2 linked regions of the Spinactinospora alkalitolerans genome follow. The protein of the gene in region 1 binds, or shares a complex with, the protein of each later gene. Links are inferred from orthologs where the notes say so. Each region holds a gene or a part of one and is shown in the gene's direction. Other genes may lie near its edges.

What was found.
Region 2: rplL (region 1) and rpmA share a complex: the UniProt entries of both Escherichia coli proteins name them as parts of the 50S ribosomal subunit. The link is inferred for Spinactinospora alkalitolerans from one-to-one orthologs.

What each region holds. Positions count from the first base shown.
Region 1 is NZ_JACCCC010000001.1:5,534,201-5,543,581, reverse strand. The notes cover bases 6,588-9,381. They hold rplL (50S ribosomal protein L7/L12), read left to right. Parts: upstream 6,588-7,688; coding sequence 7,689-8,075; downstream 8,076-9,381. Other genes in these bases: rpoB (DNA-directed RNA polymerase subunit beta), read left to right, coding at 8,844-9,381; rplJ (50S ribosomal protein L10), read left to right, coding at 7,065-7,586; HDA32_RS24650 (SCO4651 family lipoprotein), read left to right, coding at 6,588-6,735. In the rest of the region: HDA32_RS24690 (TMEM165/GDT1 family protein), read left to right, coding at 1-233; HDA32_RS24685 (adenosine deaminase), read right to left, coding at 277-1,305; HDA32_RS24680 (pyridoxal phosphate-dependent aminotransferase), read right to left, coding at 1,445-2,653; preprotein translocase subunit SecE, read left to right, coding at 3,048-3,302; transcription termination/antitermination protein NusG, read left to right, coding at 3,453-4,280; rplK (50S ribosomal protein L11), read left to right, coding at 4,510-4,938; rplA (50S ribosomal protein L1), read left to right, coding at 5,021-5,719; more of HDA32_RS24650, read left to right, coding at 5,968-6,587. UniProt on the Escherichia coli protein: The binding site for several of the GTPase factors involved in protein synthesis (IF-2, EF-Tu, EF-G and RF3). Is thus essential for accurate translation.
Region 2 is NZ_JACCCC010000001.1:1,636,978-1,646,436, forward strand. The notes cover bases 5,657-8,528. They hold rpmA (50S ribosomal protein L27), read left to right. Parts: upstream 5,657-6,892; coding sequence 6,893-7,165; downstream 7,166-8,528. Other genes in these bases: HDA32_RS07320 (Rne/Rng family ribonuclease), read left to right, coding at 5,657-6,335; rplU (50S ribosomal protein L21), read left to right, coding at 6,566-6,877; obgE (GTPase ObgE), read left to right, coding at 7,363-8,528. Outside these bases: HDA32_RS07310 (TIGR03960 family B12-binding radical SAM protein), read left to right, coding at 7-1,941; HDA32_RS07315 (TIGR03936 family radical SAM-associated protein), read left to right, coding at 2,537-3,319; more of HDA32_RS07320, read left to right, coding at 3,480-5,656; more of obgE, read left to right, coding at 8,529-8,727; proB (glutamate 5-kinase), read left to right, coding at 8,874-9,459.

The sequences.
Region 1 (9,381 bases):
TGGGCGACAAGACGATGCTCGCCACGATCACCGTCGGCACCCGGTACGACTGGCTCCCGGTATGGGTCGGCTCCACCGTCGGCATGGTGCTCGCCGACGGCATCGCGATCGCGCTGGGCGCCGCGCTGGGCAAGAAGCTCCCCGAACGTGCCGTTCAGGTCGGCGCGGCGCTGCTGTTCTTCCTGGCCGGCGCCGCAATGGTGTTCCAGGGCGTGCGGATGGTGGCGTTCTGACGCCCCTCCGCCGCCGCGGTCGGCGGGGCGCCGGCCGCCGGGCTCAGAAGTCCTCCGGCGCTGTGGTCAGCCAGGAGTCCACGCCGGCCAGCAGCTCCTTCTTGCGGCCGTCGGGCGCTGCCGCGCCCCTGATCGACATCCGCGCGAGCTCGGCGAGCTCGGCGTCGGAGAACCCGAAGACGTCCCTGGCGATCTCGTACTGCTCGGCCAGCCGGGGACCGAACAGCAGCGGGTCGTCGGTGCCCAGGGCGATCGGGGCGCCGGCGTCGAACAGGCGGCGCAGCGGCACGTGCGACACGTCCTGCACGACGCCCAGGCCGACGTTGGAGCTCGGGCAGACCTCCAGGGTCACCTCCTGGGTGGCGACCCGCTCCACCAGGTAGGGGTCCTCGATCGCGCGCACGCCGTGGCCGATCCGGTCGGCCTCCAGCATGTCCAGGCACTCCCGTACGCTGCGCGGCCCCTCCAGCTCGCCGCCGTGCGGCGCCAGCAGCAGACCGGCCCGGCGGGCGATCCGGAACGCGCCCTCGAACTCCAGCGCCCGGCCGCGGCGCTCGTCGTTGTTCAACCCGAACGAGACGACGCCCCTGCCCGCGTACTGGGACGCGAGCCGGGCCAGCGCCTTGGCGTCCAACGGGTGCTTGGTGCGATTGGCCGCGACCATGATCCCGATGCCCACGCCCGTCTCACGCTCCGCGCTGCGGGCGGCGTCCAGCACGAGCTCCAGCGCCGCGGTGAGCCCGTCGAACCGGGAGGCGTAGCCGCTGGGGTCCACCTGGATCTCCAGCCACCCCGACCCGGCCGCGCGCTCGTCCTGTGCGGCCTCCAGCAGCAGCCGGTACATGTCATCGGGCGTCTTCAGCACCGACCGGGCGATGTCGTAGAGCCGCTGGAAGCGGAACCAGCCTCGTTCGTCGACGGCTCTCAGCTTCGGCGGCCACTCGTCCACGAGCGCCTGGGGGAGGTGCACTCCGCGCAGGTCGGCGAGCTCCACCAGGGTGGAGTGCCGCATCGACCCGGTGAAGTGCAGGTGGAGGTGGGCCTTGGGCAGCAGGGTGATCGGGCGTTGCATGACACAAGGGTGCCGCAAACCGGCCCCGCCGTCGTCAGCCGTCCCGCGAAAAACCGCTCGCCCCGGCGTCGGGCGGACGCCGGGGCGAGCAACGGAGAAGGGGCACCGGTCCTTCGCGCGCGGGACCGGCCGGATCCGGCTACCGCGCCTCACTCAGCAGCTTGGCGATGCGGCTCACGCCCTCGGTGAGGTCGGCGTCGCTCAGCGCGTAGGACAGCCGGAGGTAGCCGGGGGTGCCGAACGCCTCGCCCGGAACCACGGCGACCTCGGCCTGCTCCAGGATCAGCTCGGCCAGTTCGGTGGAGCTCTGCGGGCGCCGGCCGCGCACCTCCCGGCCGATGACGTCCTTGACCGACGGGTAGGCGTAGAACGCGCCCTGCGGCTCGGGGCAGACCACACCGGGGATCTCGTTGAGCATCCGGACGATGGTCCTGCGGCGGCGGTCGAAGGCGGTGCGCATCTCGTCCACGGCGCTGAGGTCGCCTGAGACGGCGGCCAGCGCCGCGACCTGCGAGACGTTGGCGACGTTGGACGTGGCGTGCGACTGCAGGTTGCCCGCCGCCTTGACGACGTCCTTGGGGCCGACGATCCACCCCACACGCCAGCCGGTCATCGCGTAGGTCTTGGCCACGCCGTTGACCACGATCGTGCGGTCGGCGATCTCGGGCACCTCCGCCGGCATCGAGGCGAACCGGGCGTCGCCGTAGACCAGGTGCTCGTAGATCTCGTCGGTGAGGACCCACAGGCCCTTCTCGGCCGCCCACCGGCCGATCTCGCGGACCTGCTCCGGGGAGTAGACGGCGCCCGTCGGGTTGGACGGGGAGACGAACACCAGCACCTTGGAGCGCTCGGTGCGGGCGGCCTCCAACTGCTCGACGCTCGCGAGGTAGCCGGTGGACTCGTCGGTGACGACGTAGGTCGGGACGCCGCCGGCCAGCTTGATCGACTCGGGGTAGGTCGTCCAGTACGGCGCGACGACGATGACCTCGTCACCCGGGTCGAGCAGTGTGGCGAACGCCTCGTAGATGGCCTGCTTGCCGCCGTTGGTCACCAGGACCTGGCTCGGCTCCACCCGGTAGCCGGAGTCGCGCAGGGTCTTGGTCGCGATGGCCTCCTTCAGCTCGGGCAGGCCGCCCGCCGGCGTGTACCGGTGGAAGCGGGGTTCGCGGCACGCCTGCGCCGCGGCCTCGACGATGTAGTCGGGTGTCGGGAAGTCGGGCTCCCCGGCGCCGAAGCCGATGACGGGCCGGCCTTCGGCCTTCATGGCCTTGGCCTTCGCGTCCACCGCCAGGGTCGCTGACTCGGAAATGCCGCCGATGCGTGCGGAGATACGGGGTCGGTCAGTCATGTGACCCATGTTTCCATGTGGGGCCAAGACATTTGTGTCAAGGGGGCGAACAGGGGGAACGGGGAACACAGCCCGCCGCGACTTGGTCCCGGACGCGGATAGGGCATAGACTCTGGCAGTCGATGGACCGGGAACGGGCCGCCCGCCCGATTATTCGCGCGCAGCACGCTCCGGAACCGGCTATCGTGGGAACCACGCGGTACCCAAGGGCAGTGGCTCAATTGGAAGAGCACCGGTCTCCAAAACCGGCGGTTGGGGGTTCGAGTCCCTCCTGCCCTGCAAGAGCACTCCCGAGTGCGCGGCAAGTCCGAGTGAGCGAGTGGAATGAGCGCCCGGCTGAGGAGGCCGTCCGCCCGGAAGCGTCCAGTGACCGTCGAATCCCTAAGGACCTCAGGTGACACAGACTGACGCCGACGCCAAGCCCGAGAAGGAGCGCAAGCGTCGTACCGGTCCGGTGACCTTTACCAAGCAGGTCGTCGGCGAGCTCCGAAAGGTCCGTTGGCCCACCCGCCGTGAGCTGATCACCTACACGATCGTGGTCATGGTCTTCGTGGTCATGATGGTCGGCTACATCTCGCTGCTCGACTTCGGCTTCGGTGAAGGGGTCACCTGGCTCTACTCCACCGTCGCCGGCACCGGCACCTCCTGATCGCAGCCGCCTCCCCGGGACCACGCCCGGGTCATCGCGGCACGTTGGTCACATTTCGTCGGCCAAGACCGTAAGCTGGCATTGCCGGCGCTGGCCGTGTTCATTGTTGTGCCAGCCGAGAGCGTGTATCCGACGAGAGAAAGAGCAGCCGTGTCCGACTCCCCACTGACCTCTGGCGACCTCCCCACCGAGGAGCGGGATCAGTCGTCGGCGGAAGAGACCGGCCCGCGAGCCGAGCAGGCGGATGCTGCTGAAGCGGCCGAGGCGCCCGAAACGACCGAGGCGGCCGGTGCCGAGGAGACCGAGCTCGAAGCGGACGCCGAGCAGGCGGAGGACGCCGAGGCCGAAGAGGCCGAGGAGAGCGAAGAGGACGCGGTCCCCAGGCTCGACCCCGTCGAAGAGTTCAAGATCGAGCTGCGCATGCTGCCGGGCGACTGGTACGTGGTGCACACCTACGCGGGCTACGAGAACCGGGTGAAGGCCAACGTCGAGAGCCGCACCCAGTCGCTCAACATGGAGGACTACATCTTCCAGGTCGAGGTGCCCACGCAGGAGGTCACCGAGGTCAAGAGCGGCAAGCGCCAGCAGGTCACCGAGAAGGTCCTGCCCGGCTACGTCCTGGTGCGCATGGACCTCATCGACGAGTCCTGGGCGGCGGTCCGCAACACGCCCGGCGTCACCGGCTTCGTCGGTCTGTCCAACCGCCCCGCTCCGCTGAGCATCCAGGAGGTCGCCGACCTCCTCGCCCCGGAGCCGGAGGAAGAGGCCGAGCAGACCAAGAAGAAGGAGACCGAGGCCCGCTCCGACGTCGCCTACGAGGTCGGCGAGTCCGTGACCGTCATGGAGGGCCCGTTCGCCACGCTGCCCGCCACGGTCAGCGAGATCAACCCCGACACCCAGAAGCTCAAGGTGCTCGTCTCGATCTTCGGCCGTGAGACCCCGGTGGAGCTGGCGTTCAACCAGGTCTCGAAGATCTGATCCAGCGCGTAGACTTGGTGGGTCCGCCCTTCGGGGCCGACCCACCGTGCCCCGCCCTCGGCGGGGCTTATTCGCGATCCGCCCGGGTCCCGGCGGACGCGCGGCTCTCCACGCAGGTGGTAGGTGGACCTCGGTCCGACTCCCTGCCGGTCGGGCCGGACCCGCGCCGTCTCCGCGGCGCGGGGACGAGGGACCCACAACACACAGCAAATCCGGCAAAGGACCCGAAATGCCTCCGAAGAAGAAGATCGCGGCGCTCGTCAAGGTTCAACTGCCCGCAGGACAGGCCACCCCGGCTCCGCCGGTCGGTACCGCCCTCGGCCCGCACGGCGTCAACATCATGGACTTCTGCAAGCAGTACAACGCTGCCACCGAAGCCCAGCGCGGCAACGTCATCCCCGTAGAGATCACCATCTTCGAGGACCGGTCGTTCAGCTTCGTCACCAAGACGCCGCCGGCCCCGAAGCTCATCCTCAAGGCCGCCGGCCTGGACAAGGGCGCCACGACCCCGAGCCGCAGCACCGCGGGTTCCATCACCCGCGACCAGGTGCGCGAGATCGCGCAGACCAAGCTGCCCGACCTCAACACCGGTGACCTCGAATCCGCCGAGAAGATCGTCGCCGGCACCGCCCGTTCCATGGGCATCGAGGTCAAGTAGCGCCCTGCGGCGCCGTCCGTCCTCCGTGGCAGGGCCAGGCGCTGGCCCGCACACCACAGGCCCCTTGAAACAGGAGTTTTCAGTGAAGCGCAGCAAGAACCACCGCAAGGCCTCCGAGCAGGTGGACCGCGACCGGCTGTACGCGCCGGTCGAGGCCGTCAAGCTCGCCAAGGAGACCATCTCCGTCAAGTTCGACCCGACCGTCGAGATCGCCCTGCGCCTGGGCGTCGACCCGCGCAAGGCCGACCAGATGGTCCGCGGCACCGTCAACCTGCCGCACGGCACCGGCAAGACCGCTCGGGTCCTGGTCTTCGCCACCGGTGACCGTGCCGAGCAGGCCCGCGCCGCGGGCGCCGACTACGTCGGCGACGACGACCTCGTCGAGGAGATCCAGAAGGGCTTCCTCGACTTCGACGCGGTCGTGGCCACCCCGGACCTGATGGGCAAGGTCGGTCGCCTGGGCCGGGTGCTCGGTCCGCGCGGCCTCATGCCCAACCCCAAGACCGGCACCGTCACCCCCGACGTCGCCAAGGCCGTCAGCGACATCAAGGGCGGCAAGATCGAGTTCCGGGTCGACCGGCACGGCAACCTGCACTTCATCATCGGCAAGGCCTCCTTCGGCGAGCAGCAGCTCATCGAGAACTACCAGGCCGCCCTGGACGAGGTGCTGCGGCTCAAGCCGTCGGCCGCCAAGGGCCGCTACGTCAAGAAGGCCACGCTGACCACCACGATGGGCCCCGGCATCCCGGTGGACCCGAACGCGGCGCGCGCCGTCGCCTAGTCGGCGCGTCCGCGGCGCCGCGGCGCGGCGATCGAGGGCAGCGGGGGCGCCCCGGCTCGGAGGATCCGAGCCGGGGCGCCCTTTTTCGCGCCCGCGCCCTCCATGCGGCCTCCATGCATGCCCCCGCCCGCCGTCCACCCGGCCCGATCCGGCGAAAAGCGGTGGAACCGTTGCCCGGGGCGACACGTCGCATGATTCGGGCAGGTCAACAGGCCGGTCACGAACGAGACGTCTTTGGAGTTTGATCGATGCTGCGAAAGTTCGCCGTCGCCGTCGCGGGCAGTGGTTTGGCAATGGTCGTCGCGGGGTGTTCGGCCCTCCCCGGCGCGGCGGGCGGTGCGAGCGTCACGGAGGTGCTCTCCAACCTGGTGAGCCAGACGCGCGAGGTCGAGAGCTACCGTGCCGAGATGACGACGTCGGGCAGCATGCAGGGGCAGGCCACCGAGATGACCCAGGAGATCACCTACTCCGGCACCCCCGAGCCCACCTACGAGATAACGATGGACCTCGGCACGAGCGGCACCAGCAGGGTGCTGATGCGCGGTGACGAGATCCTGGTGGAGGGCGACCCCTCCATGGGAGGCCCCGCGTGGCTGCGGTCGAGCGCGGCAGAGGGCACCCAGCAGCCCCAGGACCCGATGGCCGAACTGGAGAAGCTGCTCGCCGGCGAGGGCATCGAGGAGGCCGGATCCGAGGAGGTCAACGGCGTATCCACGACCAAGTACACCGGGACCTACAGCGTCGACCAGGCACTGGAGAACATCGACGACGCCGACGCCAAGGAGTCGGCGCAGCAGCTGTACTCCCAGTCGGGCGTCAGCGAGATGGCGTTCGAGGTGTGGGTGGACGACGAGGGCCTGCCGCGCAGGGTGAGCAGCGAGGCCGGTGACTTCACCAGCACCATGGACTTCCTGGAGTTCAACCAGCCCGTCGAGATCGAGTACCCGAGCGCGGACCAGATCGGCGACATGGACGACCTCATGGGCGACCTGGGCGACATGGGCGACATGAATTAGCGGCACCCGCTCCGGAAGCCGGCGAACGCATCCGGCGCGTTCGCCGGCCACCTGACCCCCGCACCGGTCCACCGGACCGTGCACGTCCCACTCACTCCCGGGCATCGGCTAACATTGGTAACTGCCGAAGACCGCCGGTCGTCACCCGTCGGGTGACCTAAGGTCCCATGCGAATGGGCGGCCCGCGCAGGTGTGGAGTGAGCTGCGATCACGCGTGCCCTCGTGCACGTGATCCCGTCGAGCCCCGTGCGCCTGCGCCGGGGCGTTTTTCATGCGCGCGCCCACTCGGATGGCTCCTTGGACCGGTGTTCACTGTTGGAAGGAGTCCCATGGCGAGGCCGGATAAGGCAGCCGCGGTCGCCGAGCTCAAGGAGGAATTCCAGAGCTCGGAGGGTGCCGTGCTGACCGAGTACCGTGGGCTCACTGTCGCGCAGGTCACCGAACTGCGCCGCAGCCTCGGCCAGAACGCGCGGTTCCGCGTCGTGAAGAACACGCTGACCAAGATCGCCGCCAACGAGGCCGGTCTGGACGAGCAGGTCCTGGACCTGTTCGAGGGCCCCTCCGCCATCACCTTCGTCAAGGGCGATGTGGTCGAGGCGGCCAAGGGTCTGCGTGACTTCGCCAGGGCGAACCCGCCGCTGGTGATCAAGGGCGGTGTGATCGACGGCAGGTCGATGACGCCGGAGGAGATCACCAGGCTGGCCGACCTTGAGTCCCGCGAGGTTCTGCTCTCGAAGCTGGCCGGTGCGCTGAAGGGCAAGCAGGGTCAGGCCGCTGCCCTGTTCCAGGCGCTGCCGTCCAAGACCGTGCGCCTGGCCCAGGCACTGCACGACAAGCGAGCGGAAGCCTAAGAACCCCAGAACCCCGCCGGCGCGCCGCGTGCGCCGGTGCCCGAAAGCCTCGGTGCGGCGCCAAGGGGCGGCCGCGCCGGAAGAGAAAGAGAGATCGCAACCATGGCGAAGCTCAGCACCGAAGAGCTGCTCGGCGCGTTCGAGGAGATGACCCTGCTGGAGCTCTCGGACTTCGTGAAGCAGTTCGAGGAGAAGTTCGACGTCACCGCCGCCGCCCCGGCCGCGGTCGTCGCCGCTCCGGGTGGTGGCGGCGGCGAGGCCGCCCCCGAGGAGGAGCAGAGCGAGTTCGACGTCGTCCTGGAGTCCGCCGGCGACAAGAAGATCCAGGTCATCAAGGAGGTCCGCAGCCTCACGAGCCTGGGTCTCAAGGAGGCCAAGGACCTGGTCGACAACGCTCCCAAGCCGCTGCTCGAGGGCGTCAACAAGGAGACCGCGGACAAGGCCAAGGAGGCCCTCGAGGGCGCCGGCGCCACCATCACCCTCAAGTAGTCGTCACCCGGCTGCGCGCGGGCGGTCGTCCCTTCGGGGGCGGCCGCCTCTTTGGGTTTTGACCTCGACCCCAGGATGGGACAGGCGCGCGGTCGGGCGATTCTCTCGCGTGGCCGCCGGGCCCGTGGACGGTAAATCGCCCTCACACGCGCGAAGCGCACGCCGACGTCGTCGGCACAGGCCGACACCATGGTTTCGGCCTGGCGATCACGGTGGCGGCGCGGGGGGCGCGGCGCCGGGGCGATCCTTTGAGGGGCCTTCGGCGCACGAGAGGATCGCCCGGTCACCGCGGATCCCTTCTATGGCCGAACTTCAAGACCCCCTGGAACCGGTGTTGGATCTCAAGGTCAGGATCAGAGGGAGGAGCTGTATGCGGGAAGGAACATCTTTCCCCGATGTCGACTGGCTCACACCTGTCCGGCCTGTGGGTCCTCTCACTGAGGGGGAATGGGGCGTTCTGTCGGATCTGGGCTTGACGGATCCGCCTGTTGGAGCGATGCTGCGTGGTGTCGTGACTGACTCCGAGGGTTGCTGTTGGACAGCGGTGTAGTATTCGGCTACACTGCCCTTTTGCGCTGCCCTTTGACGACTCCTGTGCCAGAGCCCGTACCTCGTGCCCGTTTTCTGCTTGAAATCCTGCTGGATCCGGGCCCCACGATACGTTCTCAGCCGTCGTGAAGAACCGTCCCTGTCTGTCGGTCCTTCAGAGTTCAGGGTCGTCCGGCGTGCGCGCGCATCAACCGCCACAAGCCTTCGGAAGGACCCCTGTTGGCAGCCTCGCGCAACGCCTCCGCTAACGCCCTTGGTCCGAACCGCGTTTCCTTCGCCCGCATTCAGGAACCACTCGAGGTCCCGAACCTTCTCGCCCTGCAGACCGAGTCCTTCGACTGGCTGCTCGGCAACGAGAAGTGGCGTGCCCGAGTCGAGGCGGCCCGTGACGCGGGCCGTAAGGACGTTCCGGAGCAGTCTGGCCTCGAAGAGATCTTCGAGGAGATCAGTCCCATCGAGGACTTCTCGGGCACGATGTCGCTGTCGTTCCGCGACCATCGCTTCGAGCCGCCCAAGTACTCCGAAGAGGAGTGCAAGGACAAGGACATGACCTACTCCGCCCCGATGTTCGTCACGGCGGAGTTCATCAACAACGAAACCGGTGAGATCAAGAGCCAGACGGTGTTCATGGGCGACTTCCCGCTCATGACCGCCAAAGGCACGTTCATCATCAACGGCACCGAGCGTGTCGTCGTGTCCCAGCTTGTCCGCTCTCCGGGCGTGTACTTCGACCGCCAGGTCGACAAGACCTCGGACA
Region 2 (9,459 bases), 3.9 Mb from region 1 along the record:
GTCGCCATGCCCATCGAATCCGTCTTTCCGCGTCTGGAGGCGCTCCTGCCCAGCGTGCAGAAGCCGATTCAGTACGTGGGCGGGGAACTCAACTCCGTCGTCAAGGACTGGGACGAGACCGAGGTCCGCTGGGCCCTGATGTATCCGGACGCCTACGAGGTGGGCGTGCCCAACCAGGGCATCCAGATCCTTTACGAGGTCCTCAACGAGCGCGAGGGCGTGCTCGCCGAGCGCAGCTACGCCGTCTGGGCCGACCTGGAGAAGCTCATGCGCGAGCACGGGGTCCCCCAGTTCACCGTCGACGCCCACCGGCCGGTCGGCGCCTTCGACGTGTTCGGCATCAGCTTCGCCAGCGAGATGGGCTACACCAACATGCTCACCGCGCTGGACCTGGCCGGCATCCCGATCCGCGCGGCCGACCGGGGCGAGGACCACCCGATCGTGCTGGCCGGCGGGCATTCGGCGTTCAACCCCGAGCCGATCGCCGACTTCCTCGACGCCGTCGTGCTCGGCGACGGCGAGGAGATCGCGCTGGCCGTCACCGAGGTCGTCCGCGAGTGGAAGCGCGAGGGGCGCCCCGGCGGGCGCGAGGGGCTGCTGCTGCGCCTGGCCGCCGGCGGCGGCGTGTACGTGCCCGGCTTCTACGACGTCGGCTACCTCTCCGACGGCCGGATCGAGAAGTACGCGCCCAACCGGCCGGGCGTGCCGTGGCAGGTGCAGAAGCACACCGTCATGGACCTCGACGACTGGCCCTACCCCAAGAACCCGATCGTGCCGCTGGCGGAGTCGGTACACGAGCGCTACAGCGTGGAGATCTTCCGCGGCTGCACCCGCGGCTGCCGGTTCTGCCAGGCCGGCATGATCACCCGCCCGGTGCGCGAGCGCAGCAAGGACGCCGTCGGACAGATGGTCGAGCAGGGGGTGAAGTCCTCCGGTTTCCAGGAGGTCGGCCTGCTGTCGCTGTCCAGCGCCGACCACAGTGAGATCGGCGACATCGCCAAGGGGCTGGCCGACCGCTACGAGGGCACCAACACCGGCCTGTCCCTGCCCTCGACCCGGGTCGACGCCTTCAACATCGACCTGGCCAACGAGCTCACCCGCAACGGGCGCCGCTCCGGCCTGACCTTCGCCCCCGAGGGCGGCAGCGAGCGGATGCGCCGGGTGATCAACAAGATGGTCACCGAGGCCGACCTCATCCGCACCGTCACCGCGGCCTACGCCGCCGGCTGGCGGCAGGTGAAGCTGTACTTCATGTGCGGCCTGCCCACCGAGACCGACGAGGACGTGCTCGCGATCGCCGACCTCGCCCGCGAGGTCATCAGGACCGGTCGCGAGGTCACCGGCCGCAAGGACATCCGCTGCACGGTCTCCATCGGCGGGTTCGTGCCCAAGCCGCAGACCCCGTTCCAGTGGGCCGGGCAGACCTCGCACGAGGTCGTCGACGCGCGGCTGCACAAGCTGAAGGAGACGCTGCGCGCCGACCGCCGGTACGGCAAGTCGGTGGGCCTGCGCTACCACGAGGGCCGCCCCTCCGTCATCGAGGGCCTGCTCTCGCGCGGCGACCGCCGCGTGGGCCGGGTCGTCGAGGCGGTGTGGCGCGACGGCGGCCGCTTCGACGGCTGGAGCGAGCACTTCTCCTACGAGCGCTGGGCGGCCTGCGCGGAGGCGGCGCTGGCCGACGAGCCCGTCGACGTCGACTGGTATACGGTGCGCGAGCGCGACGCCGACGAGGTGCTGCCCTGGGACCACCTCGACGCCGGCCTGGACCGCGACTGGCTGTGGCAGGACTGGCAGGACGCGCTGCACGGCGAGGAGTCGCTGGAGGTCGACGACTGCCGCTGGACTCCCTGCTACGACTGCGGCGTGTGCCCGAGCATGGGCACCGAGATCCAGGTCGGTCCGGCCGACAGGTCCAAGCTGCTGCCGCTCACCGTGGTGTGACCGCTCGGTCGGCGACACCGACGACGGCGGGCCCCGGCACCTTCCTTCGGTGCCGGGGCCCGCTTTCGTGCTCGTGTGTATGGCCCGGCGCCCCGCTCGCGCCGGGCCATACGTGTACTTAGACGATCAGCACCCGACGGAGGTTGGCAAAGATTTCCGGATTCCGCGAAAAATTTTGTGCTCTCCGGATCATCGCAGTTCAGCGTGGTGAGGGCGATCGGCGGTGACCAGCGGGTGAACTGTGGGCGACGCAACTCTTCCAGGGGCTTTTCAAGTCCGCCCGCGAGGGGAACAGCACATACGTGTGTGATCCGTCACTGATCGAGGTGTCATCCGCTCATCGGTTGACACCCTCCCGAGCCGCGCGAATCGGACGGTTCGCCCGGGCCGATGGCGCGAGGCTCCCGGAGCGCACCGTACGCTGAATAGGACGTGGATCTCCCAGGTGGGTGCGCGCCGGCCGACGGGGCGCACCCGGACACGGGAGTAATCGAGGAAAGGAGCAGCGCTGCCCCCCGCACCTGAGGGCACGACCTCGCCCTCCACCGGAAACCAGGGCCAACGGTTGCGCGTGCGCTATGCCAAGCGCGGCCGGATGCGGTTCGCGAGTCACCGCGACATCGCCCGCGCGCTCGAACGCGCGCTCCGCCGGGCCCGGGTTCCCGTCGCCTTCTCAGCGGGGTTCACGCCTCATCCCAAGATCTCCTACACGGGCGCCGCTCCCACGGGGGTGGCGAGTGAGGCGGAGTACTTCGAACTCACGCTGACCGAGCCCTGCGATCCCGAACAGGTGCGTGTTCGGCTCGACGACGCGATGCCCGCGGGCATCGACGTCGTCGGGGTCGTGGAGGCCGCGGCGGGCGGTCTGGCCGACCGCCTGGAGGCATCGGAGTGGCAGGTAGAACTGCCGGGCGTCGCCCCCGACGACGCCGCGGCCGCGGCGGCCGCGTTCCTCGCGGCCGGCGAGATCGAGGTGGAACGGCTCACCAAGAAGGGCCGCCGCCGCTTCGACACCCGCTCGCCCGTCCTCCGCCTGGATGTGGACGGGTGCGCCGCAACGGAGCAACACGAGACATATGCCATACTTCGGATGGTCGTCCGGCACACGACACCTGCCGTTCGACCGGACGACGTGGTGACCGGCCTTCGACAGGTGGCCGGCCTCGCGCCGCCGTCATCACCACTGATGACCCGGCTGGCGCAGGGGCCGCTTGACGAGGCCTCCGGCGTGCTCGCCGACCCGTTCGCCGCTGACATCGCGGCGGCCCAGAGTGCTGGGCGGGGACGGGCCGAGGACGGTGGCGGGGCGGAGGGGATCGCCCCGCTCGCGGAGGACGCACCACGGTCGTCGGCGCCCACGCGAAAGCGCGTCACATGAGTGACCTCGTTCGGGGAACGTGGGCGCGCCCTTCAGGACTTTGACCCGGTATCGCCGAGCGCGCTACCGGCGCCGACACAGCGACGACAGTCCTCGCGCGCAGCGGCCGCGGCGAACGCGCCGCCGCCGCGCCCGAGGACTCTGACGGGAGACCGCCCGGATGCTCGAAAACGAGCCCAGCAGCGGTGCCGAAGGCACCGCGGGACATACAACTGAACCGAACGAACCGGCGCCGACGGAATCGGCGGCGACCGATGCGTCCGCGCAGGCCGACACGGCCGCCCGGGAGAAGCGGGCCCGGCGCCGCAGCGCCGCGACCCGCCCCGCCGGGCCGCCGCCGGAGCCCGAGCCGGCTCCCGCAGCGCCGGTGACCGTACCCGCCACGACCGCGGCCGCGGACGCCGACGCCCCGGTCGAGTCAGTCCCGGCCGAGGCCGAGCCGGCGCGGGAGAGCAGGAGGAAGACCTCGCGCGCCACGCGCAGCGCCGGCGCGCCCAAGACCACGCGGACCCGCACCCGCAAGGCCAAGGCGGCCGACGAGGCGCCGGCCGCGGCCGATGACGCTGCGGCCGCCACCGGGTCCGAGCCCGCGGCCGCCGCCGAATCCGGGGACGCGGCCGAGCCCGGGGACGCGGCCGAGCAGCGGTCCGCGGCGGAGGAGCGTCCGACCGCCGAGTCCGCCCGGCCCGCCGAGGCGCCCGCCGGTCCCGCCGCGGTGTCCTTCCAACCGCCGATGGTGCTCTTCCAGCCGCCGGTGCCGAGCGAGCGCGCGGAGACGGCCCCCGTCCGCGCCGAGCCGGAGCAGGAGAGCGTCGACGAGGCCGAGGACGAGGAGACCGCACCGACGGCGGGCGAGGACGCCGAGGACGACCGCCCCTCGCGTCGCCGGCGGCGCCGCGGCGGCCGCGGCCGGGGCAAGTCGCGCGGCGGCGACGAAGGATTCGACGCGGAATCGGCCGGCGAGTCCAAGGAGCCCGCCGACGAGCGCTCGGGATCGACCGAGATCGAGCAGGTCGAGGCCGACTCCACCGATGACGACGCCGGGGAGGACGGCGGCTCCAGCCGCCGTCGCCGCCGCCGTCGCCGCAGGTCCGCCGGTGAGGGCGGCGAGGAGGCCCCCGGCCCCGACGACCCGCCGAACACGGTGGTGCGGGTGCGCGAGCCGCGCGCCGCGGCGCCCGCCCAGGACGAGGTGCAGGCCGTCAAGGGCTCAACCCGCCTGGAGGCCAAGAAGCAGCGCCGCCGCGAGGGCCGCGAGCAGGGCCGGCGCCGCGCGCCGATCATCACCGAGTCGGAATTCCTGGCCCGCCGCGAGTCGGTCAAGCGCGACCTGGTCGTCCGCCGCAACGGCGAGCGCACCCAGATCGCGGTGCTCGAGGACGACGTGCTGGTCGAGCACTACGTCGACCGCGCCTCCCACAAGTCCTACGTCGGCAACGTCTACCTGGGCCGGGTGCAGAACGTGCTGCCCTCGATGGAGGCGGCGTTCGTCGACATCGGCAAGGGGCGCAACGCCGTGCTCTACGCCGGCGAGGTCAACTGGGACGCCTCCGGCCTGGAGGGCCAGCCCAAGCGGATCGAGTCGGCGCTGAAGTCGGGCCAGTCGGTCCTGGTGCAGGTCACCAAGGATCCGCTGGGACACAAGGGCGCCCGGCTGACCAGCCAGATCAGCCTGCCCGGCCGCTACATGGTCTACGTGCCCGACGGCTCCATGACCGGCATCAGCCGCAAGCTCCCCGACAAGGAGCGCGCCCGGCTCAAGCAGATCCTGAAGAAGGTCATGCCCGACAACGCCGGCGTCATCGTGCGCACCGCGGCCGAGGGCGCCAGCGAGGAGGAGCTGGAGCGCGACATCTCGCGCCTGGCCGCCCAGTGGAACTCGATCAAGCGCAAGTCGAAGTCGGCGACCGCCCCTGCGCTGCTCAACAGCGAGCCCGACCTCACCGTGCGCGTGGTGCGCGACGTCTTCAACGAGGACTTCTCCAGCCTCGTGGTCTCCGGCGACGAGGCGTGGTCCACGGTCAAGGAGTACGTCGACTACGTCGCCCCGCACCTGGCCGAGCGCCTGTCGCACTGGTCGGGCGAGCGCGACGTCTTCGAGGCCTACCGGATCGACGAGCAGATCGCCAAGGCGCTGGAGCGCAAGGTGTGGTTGCCCAGCGGCGGCTCGCTGATCATCGACCGCACCGAGGCCATGACCGTGGTCGACGTCAACACCGGCAAGTTCACCGGCCAGGGCGGCAACCTCGAGGAGACGGTCACCAAGAACAACCTCGAGGCGGCCGAGGAGATCGTGCGCCAGCTCCGGCTGCGCGACATCGGCGGCATCATCGTCATCGACTTCATCGACATGGTGCTGGAGAGCAACCGCGACCTCGTGCTGCGGCGCATGCTGGAGTGCCTGTCCCGGGACCGCACCAAGCACCAGGTGGCCGAGGTCACCTCGCTGGGCCTGGTGCAGATGACCCGCAAGCGGGTCGGCCAGGGGCTGCTGGAGGCGTTCTCCGAGACCTGCGAGTGCTGCAACGGCCGGGGCCTGCACCTGTCGACCGAGCCGGTCGAGACCAAGTCGGGCGGCGGCAACGGCGGCAACGGCAACGGGCGCGGCAAGAAGAAGAACAAGGGCGGCTCGGAGAAGGCCGAGAAGCAGGAGAAGGCCGACAAGGCCGACAAGGCCGCCTCCTCCGCCGAGGGCTCCGGCGGTGACGCCGGGTCCGAGGAGGCCAAGCCCGCCGAGCAGCCGCCGGCCGAGCCCGAGGCGGCGCCGGCGGAGCCCGAGAAGAAGACCACCCGGAGGTCCTCGCGCCGGAAGAAGGAGGCCGCGGCCGCCGAACCCGCGGCCACCGGCGGCTCCGAGGCGGAGTCCGGTGCGCCAGAGGAGGCGGCCGGGTCCGCCGGCGCCGATGACGGCGCCGACGGGGCCGACAGCGGCGCCGAGCGACCGCGTCGGCGCCGGAGCCGGCGGAGCAAGTCCGCCGCGGCGGCCCCCGAATCGGCGGTGGCCGAGGCGGGGTGACCGGCCCGGGGGCGGGTCGGGGCGGTCCCACCCGGGACCGTCCGCGGACGTGCTCGCCCCCAACGGGCGGATGGTAATCTAAGGGTCGGTGCGTCGGCGCGCCCCAAACGTTCGCGCGCCCGAGACCGGCTCCTCGATTCCCACGCCCCCGTTGGGTGGGCGAGTGGTGTTGAGACTGCGGTCGATTTAGAGCGCATTTTTTCTGAAGCGAGCAGGAAGAGAGTTTCCCGGTGTACGCGATCGTGCGAGCGGGCGGCCGACAGGAGAAGGTCTCCGTCGATGACGTCTTGAACATCGACAAGGTGACCGACCAGATCGGTTCGACGGTGCAGTGGGAGCCGCTGCTGGTCGTCAACGACGGCAAGGTCATCAGCGATGCGGCCGAGCTCGGTGGCTACCAGGTCACCGCCGAGGTCCTGGGCGAGGCCAAGGGCCCCAAGATCAACATCCTCAAGTACAAGAACAAGACCGGTTACAAGAAGCGCCTGGGGCACCGCCAGAAGTACACCCAGGTCCGCATCACCGGCATCGCCTCGAAGTAGCAGGAGGAGCTCGAAATGGCACACAAGAAGGGCGCATCGTCCAGCCGTAACGGGCGCGACTCCAACGCCAAGCGGCTCGGCGTCAAGCGCTTCGGCGGCCAGGCCGTCAAGGCCGGCGAGATCCTCGTCCGCCAGCGCGGCACCCACTTCCACCCCGGCGACAACGTCGGCCGCGGTGGCGACGACACCCTGTTCGCGCTCGTCGCGGGCCAGGTGGAGTTCGGCACCCGGCGCGGCCGCAAGGCCGTGAACATCGTCCCGGCCCCTGCCCCGGTTCCCGCGGAATAGGGTCGGCACGCCGAAGCGTTGTGCACCCCGGATACGGGGCCGACACCGGGACCGGTGGTGGCGAGGGCCACGCGCTCCCCGCGCGAGCGGGAGCGTTTCCGGGTCGGCGCGGTGCAGCGCCAGTGGATTTTCGCAGCACGAGGGCGGGCCAGTAGCACTGGCCCGCCCTACGTGCGTTCAACCGGCAGGAGAGACACATGCCCGACTTCGTCGACGAAGCGGTCTTGCACATCAAGGCCGGTGACGGCGGGCACGGCTGTGCCTCCGTGCACCGGGAGAAGTTCAAACCGCTGGGCGGGCCCGACGGCGGCAACGGCGGCAGGGGCGGCGACGTCGTCCTGGAGGTCGACACCAACACCGCGACCCTGCTGGAGTACCAGCGTCGGCCGCACCGCAAGGCCGGCAACGGCACGCCGGGCCAGGGCGGCCACCGCTCCGGGGCCAACGGCGCGGAGCTGGTGCTCGCCGTGCCCGACGGCACGGTCGTGACGACCACGGCCGGCGAGGTCGTCGCCGACCTGGTGGGGCCGGGGACCCGGCTGGTCATCGCCCAGGGCGGCAACGGCGGCCTGGGCAACGCCGCGCTGGCCTCGCCCAGGCGCAAGGCCCCGGGGTTCGCCCTGAAGGGCGAGGCCGGCGAGGAGATCGACGTCCGCCTGGAGATCAAGACCATCGCCGACGTCGGCCTGGTGGGCTTCCCCAGCGCGGGCAAGTCCTCGCTGATCGCGGCGCTGTCCGCCGCGCGGCCCAAGATCGCCGACTACCCGTTCACCACGCTCATCCCCAACCTCGGCGTGGTGGAGGCCGGAGCCACCCAGTTCGTGGTCGCCGACGTCCCCGGACTGATCCCCGGCGCCAGCGAGGGCAAGGGGCTGGGCCTGGCCTTCCTGCGCCACGTCGAGCGCTGCTCGACGCTGGTGCACGTGCTGGACTGCGCCACCTACGAGCAGGGCCGCGACCCGATCTCCGACCTGGAGGTGATCGAGGCCGAGCTGGCCGCCTACGGCGAGCGGACCGAGGTCGACCTGTCGGACCGGCCGCGCATCGTCGTGCTCAACAAGATCGACGTGCCCGAGGCCCGCGAACTCGCCGAGTTCGTCCAGCCGATGCTGGAGGAGCGGGGGCTGAAGGTCATCCGGGTCTCGGCGGCCTCAAGGGAGGGCCTGCGCGAGCTGTCCTTCGCCATGGGCGAGCAGGTGGCCGCGGCGCGCGCCGCCCGGCCCCCGGCCGAACCCACCCGCCTGGTGCTTCGTCCGCGCGAGATCGGGGAGATCCCGTTCGAGGTGGTCCCGCTCGGCGACAACACCTTCCGGGTGCGCGGCGACAAACCGGCCCGCTGGGTGCGCCAGACCGACTTCTCCAACGACGAGGCCGTCGGCTACCTCGCCGACCGGCTGAACCGCCTCGGCATCGAGGACGCCCTGGCCAAGGCCGGTGCCGTCGAGGGCGCCGAGGTCTACATCGGCGACGAGGACGACTCCGTGGTCTTCGACTGGGACCCCACGGTCGACGTGGACCAGGCCCCGACCGGCCCGCGCGGCACCGACTCCCGGCTGGGCTGACGTCGCGCGGGGACCCCTGTTCCAGCCGTCTGACCGCTTGAGCGAACACGCAGATTGGAACGTGGGACGTGCACAGCGCACAGTCTGGGGGAGGATCGGGCTCCGCGGCCGCGGAGCCCGGGGCGGCGGCGGGCCGCAGGGCGGAGATGACGCGGGCGCGCCGCGTCGTCGTCAAGGTCGGGTCGTCGTCGCTGACCACGCACGACGGCCGCATCGACCGCGACAGGATTCGGGAGCTGACCGACGTGCTGGCGGCGCGGCGGGCGGCCGACGTGGAGATCGTGCTGGTCTCCTCCGGCGCGGTGGCCGCGGGGATGACGCCGCTGGGGCTGGTCACGCGGCCGCGTGACCTCGCCACGCAGCAGGCCGCGGCCAGCGTGGGCCAGGGCCTGCTGGTGGCGCATTACACCAGGGCGTTCGCCGATCACGGCCTCACGGCCGCGCAGGTCCTGCTCACGGTCGACGACATGATGCGGCGCGCGCACCACCGCAACGCCCAGCGGACGCTGACCCGGCTGCTCGACATCGGGGCGGTGCCGATCGTCAACGAGAACGACACCGTGGCCACGCACGAGATCCGGTTCGGCGACAACGACCGGCTGGCCGCGCTGGTCGCGCACCTGCTGCGGGCCGATGCGCTGCTGCTGCTCTCCGACGTCGACGCGCTCTACGACGGCGATCCCAGCCGTCCGGGCACGCGCAGGATCGCCGAGGTCCGGGAGCCGGAGGACC